2 regions of the Bacillus sp. NP247 genome follow, and region 1 is predicted to be linked to the other one. Evidence: riboswitches for the same ligand, from Rfam matches in the RefSeq annotation. Region 1 holds a riboswitch; the other holds the start of a gene.
What was found. Region 1 has a riboswitch for S-adenosylmethionine ahead of KPL75_RS15150 (peptide ABC transporter substrate-binding protein). Riboswitches for the same ligand answer to the same signal wherever they lie in the genome.

Region 1 (13,916 bases):
ATATTTATCAACAAACTCTGCAGTTAAAGCAACATGATCAATTTGTCCTGAATCATATAAGTTAACTTCTGTAGACTTATCTTTCACGACATTGAAGTTAATTTCTTCTAATTTTACAGTTTTAGCATCCCAATAGTTAGGGTTCTTTTTCAATTGGAATCCTTGTTCATGCTTCCAGTTATCTAATGTGAAAGCGCCATTGTAAATTAAATGATTTGTTTCTAAACCGTATTTATCACCTTGAGACTTTAAATACTCTTCGTTAATTGGTAAGAATGTTGAAAATGTCGTTAAGCTTAAGAAGTAGGGAACAGGACGGTCCAGTTGCACTTCTAAAGTTTTATCATCAAGAGCTTTGATACCTAATTGATCGATCGCTGCTTCTTTTTGATTTATTTGTTTTGCATTCTTTATATCGAAGAATAAGAATGCATATTCGGCAGCTGTTTCAGGATTTACGGCACGTTGCCAAGCGAAGACAAAGTCTTTTGCTGTAACGGGAGTACCGTTTGACCACTTCGAATCACGAAGATGGAATGTATATTTTGTTTTATCGGGACTAACGTCAACCGATTCAGCGACACCAGGAATAGGTTTATTATCTTCTCCCATTGCATATAAACCTTCAAAAACATTTCTCATTACGTTCATGGATTCCCCGTCCGTTGCCTTTGCAACATCCATTGTTGGAATTTCTGAAGCAAATGATAAGTTAATCGCTTGTTTATTAGGTGCTTTATCATTTGCTTTCGCTCCGCTCGTATTATCTTTATTTCCTCCACAAGCAGTTAGTAGTAGACTTGCCCCTAAAACAGATGCAACAACAGGTACAACTTTTTTCTTCATTGTTCTTTCCTCCCTAAATGTGTTGTTCGTAACGTCATAATGTCCATGTCTTGAAGCGTAGCTATAGAAGAAGAGAAAACCTATTATAAATATGTGTATGTAGGTAATCATGTGTTCTATATGTATATACATGTTGAACTATAATCTATCGTTATATGTTTCAACATAGTAGACATTATATTTTGGTGGTGAAATATTTAGTTTCTTTGATTATTTAGAATATTAACACTGGAAAGAACTATATGTCAATAATAAAAATAGAGTGTTAATTTTTTGAAATAATATATTAAAAAAGTAGATTCACTCATATTAAGGAATCTACTTTTAATATATTTTGCCAAGAAAACAATGGGAGTTGGCGGAAACACGATGATTAAAGTTTCACTTTATTTTTCAATTTTTGCCCATTTGAAGTTTAATTGACCAGCAAAGTCTACTTGCACAATACCCTTTACAAAGGATCGCTCTAAATAAGATTCGCCTTTTTGGTAAAGAGGAGCGATAACAGAGTCTTTAAACAATATTTTTTCTGATGCTAGTAACGCTTCCCAGCGAGCTTTTTCATCACCAGCCAAGGTAGTTTTAACCTTTTCAATTGTGTCATCAAACTCTTTATTAGAGTAATGATCTAAGTTGTAAGGGTTATTCGTTGTAAACAATTCAAGGAATGTGATTGGATCAGCAAAGTCAGGGCTCCAACCGTCAATTCCAATTTCGTAGTCACCTTTTAATAAGAGTGAAACTTGTTGCTTACGCGGTTGTGGTTTTATATTTACTGTTAAGCCTTCTAAATTCTTTTCTAGTTGTCCTTTTAAGAACTCACCGGTTTTCTTCTCAAGGTCACCGTCACTTGTTAATAATTCTAATGTTATCTTTTCAGAACCAAGTTCTTTTTTTGCTTTTTTCCATAATTCTTGTGCAGCTTTTGTATCAACTTTTGTTAAATCGCCGTTTACAGCACGGAAGTCTTTTCCGTCAGATCCCTTTGCAAAGTTTTTTGGTACGAGACCGTAAGTTGGTGTAGATCCATCATTTAATAGCGTATTTACAAAGGATTTTCTATCGATTGTTTGATCGATTGCTTGGCGTGCAGAAACGTTTTGAAGTACTTTGTTTTGTTGATTCATACGCAAAAATTGTACGCCTACGTTCGGACGTTCTTTAAAGTTAGCATCTTTTTTATATTTATCAACGAAGTCAGATGTTAGTTTTATACGGTCTAATTGTTTAGATTCGAATAAATTTACTTCTGTTGATTTTTCTTTTACGACGTTAAAATTAATTTCTTCCAGTTTGACATTATCTTTATCCCAATAGGTAGGGTTTTTCTTAAATTTAAAGCTTTGTTCGTGCTTCCAATCGCTTAGTGTAAAAGCCCCGTTGTACAAAATTGTATTATCTTCTAAAGCGTACTTATCACCTTGTGCTTTAAAGAATTCTTCGTTAATGGGTAGAAATGTTGGGAACGCTGTTAAGCTAATAAAGTACGGAACAGGACGCTCTAATTCTACTTCAAACGTATGGTCGTCAACTGCTTTTACACCAAGTTGGTCGGCTGGAAGTTCTTTGTTGTTAATCTTTGTTGCGTTTTTAATATCAAAGAATAAAAATGCATATTCAGAGGCTGTTGCTGGGTCGACAGCTCTTTGCCAAGCGAAGACAAAATCTTTCGCTGTAACAGGAGTACCGTTTGACCATCTTGAATCTCGTAAATGGAATGTGTATTTCGTTTTATCACCACTTACTTCATGAGATTTTGCAACACCAGGAACAGGTTTATTACCTTCACCAAGATTATACAAACCTTCAAATACATTTCTCATTACTTGACCAGAATCAGTATCTGTAGCACGAGCTGTATCCATTGTTCGAATCTCAGTAGGTGAAGATAAGTTTAAAACTTGCTTACTAGGTGCCTCATCTTTTGCATTTGCTCCACTCGCTTCGTTTTTATAACTACCACAACCAGTTAATAAAATACTTACTCCTACAACTGATGCAATACCGGGTACAAACTTCTTTTTCATTTGATTTTCCTCCTAGATAATTAATAAGATTGGATGATGATGAGGGAAATGAAAAATAAAAAATCCCTCTTTTCGGATTGAGAAAGAGGGATTTTTACGTACAAGTTATGCACCCGTATATAAACGAAGTCCCTCATTCTATCTTTCAAGCATAAAGCTTGCAGGAAGTGGCACAGTATTCAAAATGAACCTGCTGCCGAGGTTTCAAAGGGCCAGTCCCTCCACCTCTCTTGATACAATGAGTAAACGAATAAATTTTATTAATTTTTGTGTTTCTTTGATAATTCAAAATCTTACACCTTAGATAATGAAGTGTCAATCAAATGAAATATAGTTTAAATTTTCAGTTTTTTAAAAATAAAAAAACCACTGCATATGGCAGTGGTTTTCCTACTAGAAGTTAAAGTTATCTGGATCTGGACCGACGCGATGATTTTCATTTAAAGCTTGAATTGCTTTCATATCATCCGAGCTTAATTCAAAGTCGAAGATGTTTGCATTTTCAATAATGCGGTGTTCTTTAATTGATTTAGGAATCGTTACAACTTCGTTTTGTAAATCCCAGCGTAAAATAACTTGTGCAGTCGATTTATTATATTTTGTAGCGATTTCTTGTAATGTTGGATTATCCAGTAGTTGCCCTTGCATTAATGGTGACCAAGCTTCAAGCTGGACGTTATGTTCTCTACAGAAAGCATGTAATTCTTCTTGTGCTAAGCGAGGGTGGTATTCCACTTGGTTGACCATTGGCTTGATTTCAGCAATTTCAAATACGTCTTGCAAGTGGTGAATGTTGAAATTACTCACACCAATAGCGCGCACACGACCGTCTTTATAAAGTTTCTCTAAAGCTTTCCATGATTCAGTGTATTTTCCTTTTACAGGCCAATGTACTAAGTATAGATCTAAATATTCTAGACCTAATTTTTCTAATGTAGTTTCAAATGCTTGTAATGTTGACTCGTAACCTTGATCACTATTCCACACTTTTGAAGTGATGAATAACTCTTCACGAGGAATACCAGATTCTTGAATTGCCTGTCCAACGCCTTCTTCGTTTTTATATATCGCAGCAGTATCGATACTACGGTATCCATTTTTTATAGCTGCTTTTACAGAATCAATTACTTCTGTACCATCTGCAACTTTAAAAACACCCAAGCCGAACCAAGGCATTTTCACGCCGTTATGTAATGTTGTATAGTCGTTTAAACTTGTTAAAGTCATATTAATTCCCCCTAGCTTTTTTATTGGTCGCTTCAACTGCTTGTTGAATGACTTCTGAAAAATTATTTTCATATAGAACTTTTAAGCCTTCAGCCGTTGAACCTCCTGGTGTTGTTACTTGCTCGCGGAGCATAGCTGGATCCTGATTTTGCTGGAGCATAGCGGCAGAGCCAGCAATCATTTGAATGACAAGGTGTTTTGCTGTTTCCTCATCAATACCATAGCTTTTCGTTGCTTCAATTAAACCTTCAGCAAAGTGATAGAGAAAAGCAGGTGCACTACCAGTAACTGCGGTAAGTTGGTGAACTTCCTCTTCGGTACAAAACTGTGAGGTACCAATACCTTTTAAAAGAAGTTGTAACGTTTCTTGATGTGTTTCATCTACAGAATGTCCCGTCGTATATAAGGAGATAGACTTGCCAATTCCAGCAGCTGTATTTGGCATAATCCAAGCAACAGGTGTCCCTTGGGGAAGTCTTTCTTCTAGATAAGATGGTCCGATTCCGGCAGCAACTGTCACGACAAATTGATTAGTTAGAAGAGGGGATAGATCCGCTAATAGCTGTTCATGTGCGACAGGTGGCATTGCTAAAACGATTGTATCTACAGATTTAATATGCTGCTTCCAATCAGTTGTAATCGATAGATCATATTGAGCTTGTAATTGCATTAGTTTTTCTATGTTGCTTCGGTTGGAAACAATAATTTCTTCGATATATTCTTTACTTGTTGTAAGTAGTCCAGTAAATATAGCTTCTGCCATACGACCGGCACCAATAAATAAAATTCGATGTTTATTAGGCATATCCTTTATTCCTTTCTAGTAGAGATATGTTATAAAAAAACGATATCATCTTTAAGAGAATTTTGTAAAAAGAAAAGACTTACCGTAGGTGGAATGGATAACGGGGGTCAGAAAATTCATGGTAAAGGGGAGAGCTATTCCTTATACTGGTGATAGGTAATTTATTACACATCTGGGGAGAGATAATCATGGTTAGAAGTCCACTTTTTTTACTCAGTTCTAGTATAATTTGCGTATTGGTTGGATTGTATATTCAATCGAGTTATATTGAAATTTTTGCATCGATTATGGGGATTATTAATGTTTGGTTATTAGCAAGAGAAAAAATATCTAACTTTTTATTTGGCATGATTACTGTTGCGGTATTTCTGTATATTTTTATTGCACAAGGTTTATATGCAATGGCGGTATTGGCAGCCTTTCAATTTATATTTAATGTATATGGTTGGTATTATTGGATTGCACGTAGTGGGGAGGGAGAGGTAAAAGCAACAGTTCGTTTAGATTTGAAAGAGTGGACTTTTTATATAATTTTTATTTTAGTTGCTTGGATTGGTTGGGGTTATTATCAAGTCCGTTATTTAGAATCAACAAGTCCATATTTAGACGCTTTAAATGCTGTATTAGGATTAGTAGCTCAATTTATGCTAAGTCGAAAAATCTTAGAAAACTGGCATTTATGGATTTTATATAACGTAGTTAGTATTGTAATTTATATTTCCACTGGTTTATATGTCATGCTAATACTAGCTGTTATTAATCTCTTTATATGTGTAGCTGGTTTGCTAGAGTGGAAGAAGAACTATAAAGGACAAGTGCATGTAAATAATTATATTTAGAAAATAATTAAAATCAAAAAACCCCTGAGGCACATATGCCCCAGGGTTTTTTTAATAGAATATAAGTTTATGCTTTTGTTAGACCGAGTAATATAGCGCCGCCGATAATTAAAACACTACCTAGTGCAATAAAGATCAATTGACGTTTTGTTTTCTTTTCACCTAAGAAGACAATCGCACCGAATGTTGAGATAACGATTCCAGTTTGAGATAATGGGAAGCTTGTCGCTACTCCGACACGTGGTAATGAAAGAAGTAAGAATAAGTTTCCTGTTCCCCAAAGTAAACCAGATACAGCATTACGAATTGCATATTTGTTAAATGGTTTATGTTTAGACGTCAGTACAACCGCACCAACGAACATACCAACTGCCTGTGGTAAAATAGCAGACCAACCATCGATGTTATACCAACGAATAATAATTACATATACAAGATAGCCGAAAGTAGAAACAATTAAAGTAAGAAGTCCTTTTTTCAATTGTCCTGGTGGCTGTGCATTTTCTTTATCGTCTAATGATGTGAATACAACACCAATTACGATTAATAGGATTGCAATCGTTCCCATAACGATCGTTGTTGTAGTAGTCCACTCGCGGAAAGCGATAACTCCAAAGATAGAAGTTGCAACAAGTTGCATACCAGTAGAAATCGTTACAGTAGTTGAAACACCTAGTTTTTCAACTGTTTTTAATTGGTTTACTTGTCCTAAAGCCCAGAATAAACCTGAAATAAAACCAACAATCAAGATTGTCATTGTTAAAGCTGGTTGAGTAAATACATACATAACTGTTGCGAAGAATAGAGCACCGATTGTCATACCTACCGTTTGGCTATATGCACCACCGCCCATTTTTACGCTTACTAATAAGATGTTTCCCCATGCAATTGCAGGAAGAAGCGCTAATAAAATGTCCATTACAAGACTCCCTTCGGGTTGCTATACCAATATAATTACATATCGTTCTAACGATCGGTAATGCCCCACTAATAGAGTAGAAGATTACCGATCGCTAAAACAGGATGAAGAATTCACGATATAAATGCGTTTTCATTTCTTCATTTTTTCAAACACCTCCATATAATAACAGGAAATTACCTATTTTAGAAAGTAAATTCAAATAGAATGTATATTTTAATAAAAGGTAAAATTCAGTCACTTTATATAGTATATTTTATTTCCTGAGAAATAAAAAAGCAGCTTTTGTCGAAAGCTGCTTTAAGAGTTAGTAATTCTTTTATTAATGAGCTGAATACATAGGAGAAATACGAGTGACATACTGATAGTGATAATTACAAGTGTCCAAGCGAGTTGCATATTACTTGCATCAATGGCCATATAAATTGCTGTTGGGATTGTCTGTGTTTTACCTGGAATATTCCCAGCAAACATGAGTGTAGCACCAAATTCTCCTAGTGCACGAACAAAGCTTAAAATCATACCGCTTAGTAATGCAGGAAATGCAAGCGGTAGTGTGACGTGTAGAAAAACTTGATATTCACTGGCGCCAAGATCGCGAGCACCCTCTTCAATTTGTGCATTTGCGATAGAAAATCCTGTTTTCGCTGATTGATACATGAGCGGAAATGCGACAACTGTAGAAGCAATGATAGCAGCAGTAGATGTAAACATAATGGACTGCTGAAATAACGATTCTATCCACTTTCCAATGGGGCTGTTATTTCCAAAAATAATAATGAGAAAAAAGCCGATAACAGTTGGTGGAAGTACCATTGGTAATAAAAAAATAGTTTCTAATATTACTTTATATCGCCATGAGGAGCGTGCTAGCGCTCGCCCGATAATCGTTCCTAAAATTGTAACGATAATAGTGGCGCATGCAGCTACTTGTAAGGATAGAAAGACTGGTGACAAAATAGCATCAAAGTTCATAGCAATTATGATAGGACAGTAAATCCGTATTTCTTAAAGATAGATTGCGCATCTTTTGATTGTAAATACTCATAGAATGAAGTCGCCTCTTTCTTATGCTTTGATTCTTTTATAACGCCTACAGGATAGTGGATTGGCTCATGAGAAGTAGCTGCTGCCGTCTCGCCAATTTTTACTTTGTCTGAAATGAGAGCATCTGTTTTGTATACAATACCAGCATCGACATTACCTGTTTCTACATATGTTAACACTTGGCGAACATCTTTTGTAAATACGATTTTGTTTTGAATATAATTCCAAAGATTTTCATGTGTGAGAGAAGCTTTTGCATATTTTCCTGCAGGTACAGATTCAGGTGTACCAAGTGCAATTTTCTTGATTTTTTCATTTTTTAAATCTTGAAATTTTGTAAGAGAACTATCTTTTGGAACGACTAGAACTAGTTCATTCCCAAGAAGATTTTTTCCTTCTTTTTCATTAATGAATCCTTTTTTAACAAGAGTTTGGAATTTATCCTCTGCTGCAGAGAAGAATAAATCAGCAGGTGCACCTTGTTCGATTTGTTGTTGAAGTGCACCAGAAGCACCGAAGTTAAAAGAGAGTTTAATATTAGGATCTTTCTCTTTATATTGTTTTTCAATTTCTTTTAATGCATCTTGTAAGCTAGCAGCAGCTGAGATAGTCAGTTCGACTGTTTGTCCCTCTTTAGCAGCTGACTTTTCTTTCTTTTCCCCACTTGTACAAGCAGCACTAAATATAAGAAGGAAAGAAAGTATAAGTGCCCCGATGGATCGTGATGTGAATTTGTTCATAAAAAAATCCCCTTTCGTTTTGACATATTCAATTATAACTAATTATAACTAAATATAACTAGTTATAATTGAATATAATTTAAACGATTGAGTTGTTTTTAAAAAATAGGAGAAATATTCTTTTCTTTGTTACAATGAAGGAAGAAAGTGAGGAATCGTCTATGGATCATCATTCCTACACAACGGAAGAAGTAGCAAAGCGATTAAAAGTATCAAAATTAACTGTATACGACTTAATAAAAAAAGGAGAACTGCCTTCTTATAGAGTTGGTAGACAGATGCGTATTGATGCAACGGATTTAGAACAATATATAAAGCAAATGAAAACAGGGAAGGTACAAGTTAATTCTGTAAAGAAGGACGAAAATAGTACCTCGAATACACGCATCATTAGTGGTCAAGAACTAACGTTAGATATGTTGGCAAAACATATAGAAAATCGTTTACCCAATTCTAATATATTAAGAGCATATCAAGGAAGTTTAACGAGTTTAGTGAAGATGTACCAGGGAGAAGGAAGTATCGTTAGTCTGCATTTGTTTGATGGCGAAACGGGTACGTATAATATTCCTTACGTAAAGCGTATTTTAGTTGGACAACCATGTATTATGATTAATTTATTGGCAAGAAATGTTGGGTTTTATGTGCAAAAAGGGAACCCGAAAGGAATAAAAACGTGGGCTGATATAGCCCAATCCTCTATAAAATTTGTGAATCGAGAAAAAGGCTCTGGTATTAGGGTGCTAGTCGATGAACAATTACGAATTCAAAAGTTAAATAAAGAACATATTAGTGGATATGAATGGGAAGAATCAAATCATCTTGGTGTTGCTTCACAAGTTGCGAACGGAAAAGCTGATGTTGGAGTAGGGTCAGAAAAGGTTTCGCAAATTGTAAATGTAGACTTTATTCCGATAATGAAAGAACAGTATGATTTAGTAATTTTGAAGAATAAAGAAAACGAAGAGCTTATTGAAGTTATGAAAGACATTCTGCAATCGGAAGAATTTCATAATGAGTTAAAAGCGATTGGCGGATACGATATTACGAAAACAGGCCAAATTATATATGAAACAAACTAAAAAGCTGCTTGTCTATAAGACGAGCAGCTTTTTCTATATATAAAGGGGTTTGGGGAAACGAATTGTTAAACAAGACTTTGAGCGAGTGCGTAAATGAAAGCTGTAAGAAGAGTCGCTCCACTTGCAAGTCCGATAAAGTCTGATTTGTTGAAAGTAATGTTGTTCATTATAATCTCTCCTTATTTGTTTAATGTAGTTGCAACTGCTTTTGCATCGACAAGTGCGGATAGCACCATGCCCATTGTATTTAAAAATTTGTTTGATTCCATTTTGTTCATCATGCGTATCCGCTCCTTTTCGAATTGTTGTTGCCCTGGTTTATGTCTTAATTATATGAAATATAGCCGCCTGCAACTATCGAATTAGCTTACGGAAGACTTACACTTTTGTAAGAAAAAAAGACATTCGTGTAAGAATGTCCTTCAAAGCATGTTGATATGATGATGCTCTTCAATTGTTTTTAAAAAGCTACGCATTGAATTCGTCATATAGCTATCTTTACGGCGTATGAAAACCGTTGAAATACTACCATATTTTTCAGGGATTGCATGACAATGTACCTTACCAGCTTTAGAAAGATGGTGGACAGCAGACTGTGGTACGAGTGTAATTCCAAGGCCGAGTGCAACACTGTTTAATATTGTTTCTAATATGTTGAATTCCATAATTCTTTTTGGTAGCAAACCTTCATCTTTAAGCCATCGTTCTAGCTTGGAACGGTATCCGCATCCTTGATTAAAAACGAGTAGGGGCGTCGTAGTAAATTCTTCTATATGAAAAGCTTTATTTTGTGTAACAAGCATTAATTTTTCGGTACTAACATCGTATTGTTCAATTAGTGGGTGTTTTATTGGTCCTGATATAAATGCACCATCTAATTGGTGATCGATTACTTCTCTAATAAGTTCTTCTGTTAGACCAGCTTGTAATGATAGATCGACATTTGGATAGCTCTTATAGTAAGAAGACAAAATGGTCGGCAATGTGCTTACTGTTTCGACTGTACCAATTTTTAATATACCGGATGGTGTTTCGCTATCTAAAAACACTTGTTTTAGCTCTTCAACATCTTGCAAAATTTTATTAACATAGACGAGCATTTTTCTACCTTCAGCTGTTAAAGTCATGCCTCGTTTATGACGGTAAAAGAGCAGTGTTTTTAATTCGTTTTCTAACTGTTTAATACGTGCTGTTACATTTGATTGTACGTAATTTAACTCTTTTGCTGCGCCGCTTACACTACCACGGTCGGCAACGCTTTGGAAGATTTGTAAGTCTCGTAATTCCATTTTATGCTCCCCCTTGATGTTAACTATCATTATAAATGATAGTTAACATCATTTTGAATCATTTTACGTGATATATTTTTTCTTTTACAATTCTCTTTGTGCAAATAGAAAGAAGTGGGGGATTGCGGTGAGAAGAAGTCAAATGATAATAAGTGCGTTGGCATGTTTAATTGCAAGTATGTCATGGGGAGCAATGTTTCCTGTTGCTGATCATGCACTAGAATACATAGATCCATTTTATTTTTCACTTATTCGCTATGGAGCGGTAGCAATAGTGCTGATTGTATTATTGTTAATGAAAGAAGGAAAGAAAGCATTTCGTTTAGAAGGAAGAGGGAAGTTACTCGTCTTTTTTGGAACGATGGCGTTTACCGTATATAATGTATTAATTTTTCTAGGGCAAATGTTAATGGGAAAATCAGGTGTAATGGTAGCTTCTATTATGGAGGCGCTTATGCCGATGATTTCCATTTGTATTCTATGGGGATATAAAAATATAAAACCGAAAAAGTATATGATAACGAGCATGTGTATTGCTTTTGTAGGGGCAGTGTTTGTTATTACGAAAGGTGACATGAGTTTCTTTTTAACATTGAAAGATAACGTGTTTTCACTAGCATTTATATTTGTTGGTGTTGTAGGCTGGGTTATTTATACGATGGGTGGTCAAACATGTAGCGATTGGTCAACATTACGCTATTCTACGTTGACATGTGTATTTGGTACAACTGTCACAGGAATTATAACTGTAATCATTACGTCACTTGGATATGTATCAGTTCCAAGCATGGGAACGATTTCTATTGTGAAATATGATTTGTTATTTATGATGACATTACCAGGTATCGTAGCACTACTTGCTTGGAACTACGGTGTGAAAATCTTATCATCAATTAATGGTATTTTATTTATTAACTTTGTGCCAATTACTACTTTAGTTATTATGATGATGCAAGGGTATAAAATAACAACGTTTGATATTGTAGGAACATTATTTGTTATTGCAGCGCTTATTCGTAATAATGTTTGTCAGAGAAAAGAAGAAAATATAAATAAACAAATTTTACAAGAAAAGCAATTGCGTCAAGCTGTTTAATAGGCAACTGGAGGATTTTATATGTTAGAAAGTTTATTGTTTTTCTTTGCTGCTGGAGTTGCCTGCGAGCTTGCAGCAATTAATCGAAACGGTCGTAAGAATATAAAACAACAAGCTGAACTGATACAGCTTTTAAAAGAATTGAAGGAAAGAAAAAATTAAAAAGACGACCGGGCATAGACGGTCGTCTTTTTCTATATAAAGGGGAAAGGGGACACAAAGTTATGCAAGCGTTGCGGCGCAAATAAAAGTAGTAAGAAGAACCCCGCCGCTAGCTAGGCCTAAAAAATCTAATTTGTTAAAAGTCATGTTATTCATTGTAAATTCTCTTTACTTGTTTAATGTAGAAGCAACAGCTTTTGCATCGATAAGAGCGGAAAATACCATGCCCATTGTATTTAAGAAATTGTTCGTTTTCATTTCGTTCATCATATAGATCCGCTCCTTTTCAAATGTTTGTTGTTACTTTCTGACTTAATTGTATAAGATATTGGGGGAAGTCACTATCGAATTAGCTTACAAGAAAATTACACTTTTGTAAGAATTGAAATTTAACAATAAATACTTATTTTTATTACCAACTCCTAAAACTTAGTGTTATAATCGTTATAAGAAAATGATTATACTTCGGATATTCAGAAAGGAACGAAACAAATGTATAAACCAATTACATTTTCGTTGAAATATATATTTAAAATGGCTGGGAAGGTAGAAGTACAAGGGAGAGAGAAATTACCGGAAGATGGCCCTTACGTTGTTGCGTGTACCCATACAAGTTTTATGGATGTTTTAATGTTAGCGGCAGGAATGTACCCAACCCAAATTCATTACATGGCAAAAAAAGAATTGTTTGAAGGGAAATTTAAAAAATGGTTTTTTAAAAATGTAAATGCATTCCCTGTAGACCGTGCGAATCCAGGGCCAAGCACATTAAAAATTCCATCGCGTTTGTTAAAAGAAGGAAAAGTAGTAGGGATTTTCCCAAGTGGGACGAGATCATCAGAAGACGTTTCGTTAAAAGCTGGGGCTGTTACGATTGCAATGCGTTCTAACGTTCCGTTAATACCGGCCGCTTATGTTGGTCCATCAAGTGTAAAAGAATTGATAAAAGGAAAAAAGGCACGATTGATTTTTGGAGACCCAATTCAAATTGATGCTGAAGAACAAATAGATCGAAAAACGGCTATGAAAATGATGACAGATGAATTAAATGCAAAGTTTGAAGAACTAAAGGAAGTTTTGCAGCCAAATCAAAACTAAAAAAGACGACCGGGCATAGACGGTCGTCTTTTTCTATATAAAGGGGAAAGGGGACACAAAGTTTATATAAGCGTAGCAGCGTAAATAAAAGCAGTAAGAAGAATCGAGCCGCTAGCTAGTCCTAAAAAATCTAATTTGTTAAAAGTGATGTTATTCATAATACATTCTCCTTACTTGTTTAATGTAGAAGCAACAGCTTTTGCATCGATAAGAGCGGAAAATACCATGCCCATTGTATTTAAGAAATTGTTCGTTTTCATTTTGTTCATCATATAGATCCGCTCCTTTTCAAATGTTTGTTGCCCTGTTTCTGACTTAATTGTATGAAATATTACGGAGAGTCACTATCGAATTAGCTTACAAGAAAATTACACTTTTGTAAGAAAAACAAATAAAGGTGTAATGATAAGAAGATTTGACATATGTTCATGGGATTCATTAAGTTAAAAGTAGAGGTGAGTGTATGGCTAATATTAAAGATATCGCAAAAATGGCTGGAGTTTCAGTTACGACTGTTTCGAGGGTGTTAAATGATCATCCATACGTAAGTGAAGAAAAAAGGAAAGTTGTTTTAGAAATAGTTGAGAAATTAAATTACTCACAAAATGCAAATGCGGTTCATTTATCGAAAGGAAAGACGAATATTGTTGGTGTAATTCTGCCTTATATTAATCATCCGAGCTTCGATGCAATGGTAGGTGGAATGATGGAGGTGGCGTTAGCTCATAATTACAGGGTG
Region 2 (6,581 bases), 1.6 Mb from region 1:
CACTCACTATTAGCATCAAACTAGTTTACAGTTTTTTGCTCTTCATTTTTTAAAGACCATCGCATTAATACATATAAACTTCCGTACAAAAGTAAGGGCTCTACCATTCCCCAATACGGGTTTTGCTTTCCTAACTCTTTAAATACAAACATAATTAATAGCGGTATAATGACAGCTAATATTCCAATCCAGCCAAGTATATATGCTTCAGCAACTAACAGTACAATTAAGATAATTCCAGCTAATATATAACTTTGCATTTGGGTGAATGTAATCATTTTTGTAGGATATATCACGTCTAATATCGTAACCGCTCCTAATAAAAACATTGGAGCGATCATGACTAAAGACCACATAGAAAACCATGTTTTTGTAAAGCTTGCTACAAAGGTCATTTTACGAAGCAAAAAATTAGGACCTATAACAGCTAACATTAATGTGAAACTATAACCAATGCACTGAATAAGTGAAATCTGTAAAATTCCATTATTCACTATTAAAATAGAAGCAATAACCCAAAACGCTACAATATTCATTACCGTAAAACCGATCTGCTTCCACGTTTCCTGTCTATCTCTTTCCATCACTTTTACAAGTTCATTGGCATATTCTTTCGGCGAGCTTCCAAAAATTTCTTCTACACTTTTCCCGTCACTCTCACCTTCTATTAAATGCAACTCTGCATCTTCTAAAAAGCTTTCCATATCGCTTTCTTTCACACTCTTTGCGCTCAAAAATAATCTCATATCTAACAAAAACTTTTGCGCTTCACTTGATAGCATTATTTTCTCCTTCCCTTCCCTTCAAGTAAACGTTCTACACTACTTTGCATCGCTTCCCAGCGACCCATAAATTCATCTAGTTCATCTTCTCCCTTTTCTGTTAACGTATAATACTTCCGTTTCGGACCAGATGGAGATTCCTTCATTACACTTGATATTAGCCCCTCTTTTTGCATCCGTATTAATAACGGATAAATACTTCCCTCACTCGCCATTGTAAAACCATACTTTGCTAGCTTTTCACTCATTTCATAACCGTATATTTCACCTTCAGAAATAATAGCAAGTAAGCATCCTTCTAAAATCCCTTTCAGCATTTGACTTGTCGACATAATTCGAATCCTCCCACTATCTTGTTTTACAAGATAGCTAATGTTTTTTTCCAAATGTTTGCAGGGATTTCATAGTTCCCCCTCTAAATAGAGCAATAAGAGAACTTTTATTATGAAGGAGTGTTTTTCATCATGGTTACAAATCGAGTTGTCTTTTTAACAGGTGCTGCTAGTGGTATTGGATATGAAATGGGGAACGCTTTTGCAAAAGAAGGCGCAAAAGTTGTTATTACTGATCGCCTTGAAGATCGTGCGAAAGAAGCTGCTGAACAATTACAAAAAGAAGGCTTTCAAGCTATCGGTTTAAAATGTGACGTTACATCTGAAGAAGAAATTACAGCAGCGCTTTCTCAAACAGTTAGTCATTTCGGTTCACTAGATGTATTAATTAACAATGCAGGAATGCAACATGTTTCACCGATTGAAGACTTTCCAACTGAGAAATTCGAACTTCTTATTAAAATTATGCAAATCGCTCCATTTATCGCCATCAAACACGCTTTTCCTATTATGAAAAAACAAAAATACGGCCGGATTATTAACGTCGCTTCTATTAACGGCCTTGTCGGATTCGCTGGAAAAGCTGCCTACAATAGCGCAAAACATGGCGTAATTGGATTAACAAAAGTTGCTGCTTTAGAAGGTGCTACCCATGGTATTACTGTAAATGCCCTTTGTCCTGGTTATGTCGATACCCCTCTTGTACGCAATCAACTAGAGGATTTAGCTACTACACGAAATGTGCCACTTGAAAATGTATTAGAAGATGTTATTTATCCACTTGTACCACAGAAGCGGTTGTTACAAGTACAAGAAATTGCTGATTATGCTATGTTTTTAGCGAGTGAAAAAGCAAAAGGCATAACTGGTCAAGCTGTCGTTATCGACGGTGGTTATACCGCTCAATAAAAATAAAGTTTGCTCACGAAGAGCAAACTTTATTTTACTTTCTATCGCGAGGATCTTCATACTTTAGTAATTGCTGAGGGAGTTTCTCAATTGCAACAATTACTCCGTCTAATTTACTTTCAATACGATGTAGTAAATATATTGTTACAACAATTGGAAACCCAACATTACCTATCATCGAGATCCACTCTTCCATCCTTCTCTCCTCCCTTCATTACATAAATAAGAGGAAAAGAGAATCTTAGGCATAAAAAAAACAAGCTATTTGTGATTAGCTTGTTTTTTCAAATAATGATGTAATTTCTTGCTTATAATCTCCACGTAAAATACCTTCCTCAGTTATAATTCCTGTAATTAATTCATGCGGCGTTACATCAAATGCAGGGTTAAATACAGGCGTTCCAAGTGGCGCCACTTGTTTCCCAAAAATTTTCGTAACTTCTGCTTCATCTCTTTCTTCAATGACAATTTCAGCACCTGTTTGTTTCGTAGTATCAAATGTAGATAACGGTGCTGCAACGTAAAATGGGATACCGAAATACTTTGCTAATATAGCTAAATTTAATGTTCCAATTTTATTAGCAGTATCACCGTTTTCAACGATTCGATCTGCCCCTACGATAATCGCATTGATTTCTTTCGTTCGAATTGCATGTGCTGCAGTATTATCCGTAATAAGCGTTACATCAATGTCTGCTTGCTTCAATTCCCATGTCGTTAAACGACCACCTTGTAAAACTGGTCTCGTTTCACACGCATACGCATGTAAACGCACACCTTTCTCTTTCCCAATATAAAACGGTGCTAATGCAGTTCCATATCTAGCAGTTGCAATACTTCCAGCGTTACAAATTGTTAAAATCTTATCACCGTCTTTAAAACATGTTAAAGCATGTTCTCCAATACTTCGGCATACCTTTTCATCCTCTTGCTGAATACAAAGTGCTTCTTCTTCTAATATTTTTTGTGCTTCTTTTATTGTAGCAATTCTTCGTATAGCTTCTCTCATGCGATCAATTGCCCAAAATAAATTGACTGCCGTCGGGCGTGATGTCCCCAAATAGTTACAATCTCTATTAAACTTCTTTTGAAATTCATCGATATTTGTAGCATCGTATTTCTTTGCCGCAAGCGCCAAACCAAACGCAGCTACAATTCCAATTGCAGGTGCTCCGCGTACTTCTAACATAATGATACTTTTCCATACCTCTTCAATAGTCGTTAACGTTTTGTATTCTGTACTATGAGGCAGCTTTGTTTGATTTAATACCGCAATTGCATCACCTTTCCAACTTACAGACCTCGGAACAGTTACAATTGTACTCATGCTTTTATGCCTCCTGGAACTGTCTGTTGAAATAATGTTCGAAACAGTTGAATATCAGCACACTTAGATTCATATTTTATTAGTTCTTTTCCTAAGTACAGCGCTTGCTTCTTAGCTTGAATTCTTTTTTCTTTATTTGCTATTCCATCTAAATCCGCTACATGAGCTAAGCCAATTGTTCTACGAATCAGTTCACATCCGGCAAACCCTACGGCATCAGTAAAGATATTTTGCAAAATAATTGGTAACCATTGTTTTTCTTTCGTATATGCTTCTACACCTTCTCCAATCCATAACTTCGTAAAACTTTCTACAAAATAACTCCATGTCTTTTCTATATGGAAAAATAGTACACTTCTCTTTTCTTCTTCTCTAGATAAAGCATTTAATAATAGATTTGCAATAAATTGACCGATATCAAATCCAAATGGACCGTACGTTGCAAATTCTGGATCAATCACTTTCGTTTCAGAAGGTGATGAAAAAATACTACCAGTATGTAAATCGCCATGAATAAGCGCTTCTTTTCTCGTTAAAAACTTATATTTATATTGTGCTACTTTTAGTTTTAAAGTTTTATCACTCCAAAGTTCATCAATCACTGACTGTAAATCCGACTCATAATCATTCGTATCGTAATGTCCAAACGGATCAGTAAAAACTAAATCTTCTGTAATTTTACTAAGGTCTGGATTTACAAATGTACCTTCTAGTAACCTTTTCTCTTCTGACTGTAAACCGAAATCTGAAGTATAAAATAAAACATGCGCTAGAAAACGACCGATATGCTGGGATAGAAGTGGATATCCTTCTCCATCTATTAATCCTTTTCGTGTAATTGTTAGCCTTGATAAGTCTTCTATTACTGTAACTGCTAACTCTTCATCATGACTGTACACTACCGGAACATAATCTGGTACATACTTCGCAAAAATTTTTAATGCCTTGCTTTCAATCGTTGCTCTTTTTATAGACAACGGCCAGCTCTCACCAACTACTTTCGCATATGGAAGTGCTTGTTTTATTATAATTGATCTCTCTCCATCATCTAATTTGAACACGTAATTTAAATTTCCATCTCCGATTTCATGACAAACTACATTCGCTTTTTTTTCAAAATATCCATGTTCTTTCGCATATTGTACAGCTGTTACTTCTGTTAATGAATAATATCCCATCGTCTTTTCCTCCTTTTTAAATTCAGAGGTTTTTCTAACGCAGAAAAACCTCTTTCCACTAAGAAAGAGGTTTGAAGTTTATCTTCTCCCCTCTTATCTGCCAGAAATTTTACTTTCTGCTGGAATTAGCACCGTGCCTTTTGGCGTCATAAACGCCCCATTTCACAATGGTATTACGGTCGGTTGCTGGGCTTCATCGGGCCAAATCCCTCCACCTGCTCTTGATAAGAGTTATATAATTTTTTAGAATTTTTAACTTTATGTTGAAGACTATACCAAGAATAAAAATCACTTGTCAACATTTTATTTGTATAATTCTGGACGGCGATCTGCAAAAACTGGAATTCCTTTACGCACCTCTTTAATCTTCTCAAATATAAGTTCTCCAAATAAAATGGATTCCTCTTCATTTGCCTCTACTACAACTTCACCCCAAGGATCTACAATTAGAGAATGACCTGCAAACTCATTATTCGGATCCTTTCCTGACCTATTACACGCAACAACATAACACTGGTTTTCAACTGCTCTTGCTTGCAATAGCAAACGCCAATGAGCTAAACGAACTAATGGCCATTCTGCTACAACAAATAAAACTTTTGCACCTTTAGCAGTATGAACACGCATCCACTCCGGAAAACGAATGTCATAACAAATTGTACCGGCGCACTCTACATCATCTAGCTTAAATTCGCCTGTACTATTTCCAGCGATTAAATATTTATGTTCATCCATAAGCTGAAATAAATGCACTTTACTATATTCATTGACTAGCTGACCTTTATTAGTTACAACATACATTGTATTTGTAACCCCTTGCTCTGTTTGCTTTGCTATGGAACCACCAACAATATGTACACCATATTGCTTCGACCATTCTTTCAACTTTTCTTTCGTTTCTAATCCATCCCTATCTGCAATTTCAGAAAGCCTCGTTAAATCATATCCTGTTGTCCATAGTTCTGGTAAAACGATAACATCTGGTCTTTCCTTCATCGCTTCACTTATTTTAATTTTAGCATTCTCCATATTTTTTTCTACATCTCCAAATACAATATCCATTTGAATACATGCGACTTTCATTTTTTCAGCCCCATTCTTAATTTTCTCTTTACAAAATACTGGAAAGATTATATCATTTGTCACTAGAATTGTAACAACTTTCAAAAGAGGTGGAAAGTATGAAATTATTTCAACCTTCTGAGATAGTAACATCATTGCCAACACAATTTTTCGCTTCACTTGTTGCAAAAGTTAACAAAGTCGTTGCGGCTGGTCACGATGTTATTAATCTAGGTCAAGGTAATCCAGATCAACCAACACCGCAGCATATCGTAAAAGCTTTACAACATGCTGCGGAAAAGGCCATTCATCATAAATATCCGCCATTTCGCGGACATGCAAGCTTAAAGGAAGCCGTGGCAACATTCTATAACCGTGAATACGGTGTCAAGTTAAATCCAAAAACTGAAGTTTCTATTTTGTTTGGTGGGAAGGCTGGATTAGTAGAATTACCGATTTGTTTTACAAATCCAGGTGATACCATTCTCGTTCCAGATCCAGGCTATCCAGATTATTTATCCGGAGTTGCTTTAGCAAAAGCGCAATTTGAAACAATGCCTCTTATCGCGGAAAATAAATTTTTACCGGATTATACGAAGATTGATGACTCTATTGCAGAGCGCACAAAGTTAATGTTTTTAAACTATCCAAACAATCCTACTGGTGCTACTGCATCAAAAGATTTCTTTGATGAAACCATTCATTTTGCTAATAAACATAATATATTAGTCGTTCACGATTTTGCTTACGGTGCTATCGGGTTTGATGGTCAAAAGCCGGTTAGTTTCTTGCAAGCAGACGGTGCAAAGGATACAGGAATTGAAATTTACACATTATCCAAAACTTTCAATATGGCTGGATGGCGTATTGCTTTTGCAGTGGGGAATGAAAGTGTCATCGAAACAATTAACCTATTGCAAGATCATATGTATGTTAGTATTTTTGGTGCAGTTCAAGACGCTGCCCGCGAAGCGCTATTAAGTTCACAATC

Region 2: linked by a shared signal. The riboswitch ahead of mtnK (S-methyl-5-thioribose kinase) and the one ahead of KPL75_RS15150 (peptide ABC transporter substrate-binding protein) in region 1 are both predicted to bind S-adenosylmethionine.

Annotation. Positions count from the first base shown of each region.
Region 1 covers NZ_CP076653.1:2,863,433-2,877,348, forward strand. The annotation lists gene KPL75_RS15145 (peptide ABC transporter substrate-binding protein) at 1-846, opposite strand, end outside; gene KPL75_RS15150 (peptide ABC transporter substrate-binding protein) at 1,233-2,873, opposite strand; SAM riboswitch class I at 3,009-3,113, opposite strand; gene KPL75_RS15155 (aldo/keto reductase) at 3,267-4,100, opposite strand; gene proC (pyrroline-5-carboxylate reductase) at 4,102-4,905, opposite strand; gene pnuC (nicotinamide riboside transporter PnuC) at 5,094-5,744, shown strand; gene KPL75_RS15170 (GRP family sugar transporter) at 5,812-6,663, opposite strand; gene modB (molybdate ABC transporter permease subunit) at 6,964-7,638, opposite strand; gene modA (molybdate ABC transporter substrate-binding protein) at 7,644-8,450, opposite strand; gene KPL75_RS15185 (substrate-binding domain-containing protein) at 8,585-9,532, shown strand; gene KPL75_RS15190 (DUF3948 family protein) at 9,598-9,699, opposite strand; gene KPL75_RS15195 (LysR family transcriptional regulator) at 9,955-10,821, opposite strand; gene KPL75_RS15200 (DMT family transporter) at 10,949-11,917, shown strand; gene KPL75_RS15205 (YrzO family protein) at 11,939-12,079, shown strand; gene KPL75_RS15210 (DUF3948 family protein) at 12,140-12,235, opposite strand; gene KPL75_RS15215 (lysophospholipid acyltransferase family protein) at 12,572-13,177, shown strand; gene KPL75_RS15220 (DUF3948 family protein) at 13,240-13,335, opposite strand; gene KPL75_RS15225 (LacI family DNA-binding transcriptional regulator) at 13,641-13,916, shown strand, end outside.
Region 2 covers NZ_CP076653.1:1,303,756-1,310,336, forward strand. The annotation lists gene KPL75_RS06720 (DUF1129 domain-containing protein) at 21-782, opposite strand; gene KPL75_RS06725 (PadR family transcriptional regulator) at 782-1,114, opposite strand; gene KPL75_RS06730 (3-hydroxybutyrate dehydrogenase) at 1,247-2,023, shown strand; gene KPL75_RS06735 (YvrJ family protein) at 2,058-2,219, opposite strand; gene mtnA (S-methyl-5-thioribose-1-phosphate isomerase) at 2,295-3,350, opposite strand; gene mtnK (S-methyl-5-thioribose kinase) at 3,347-4,528, opposite strand; SAM riboswitch class I at 4,619-4,759, opposite strand; gene KPL75_RS06750 (carbon-nitrogen family hydrolase) at 4,832-5,695, opposite strand; gene KPL75_RS06755 (pyridoxal phosphate-dependent aminotransferase) at 5,710-6,581, shown strand, end outside.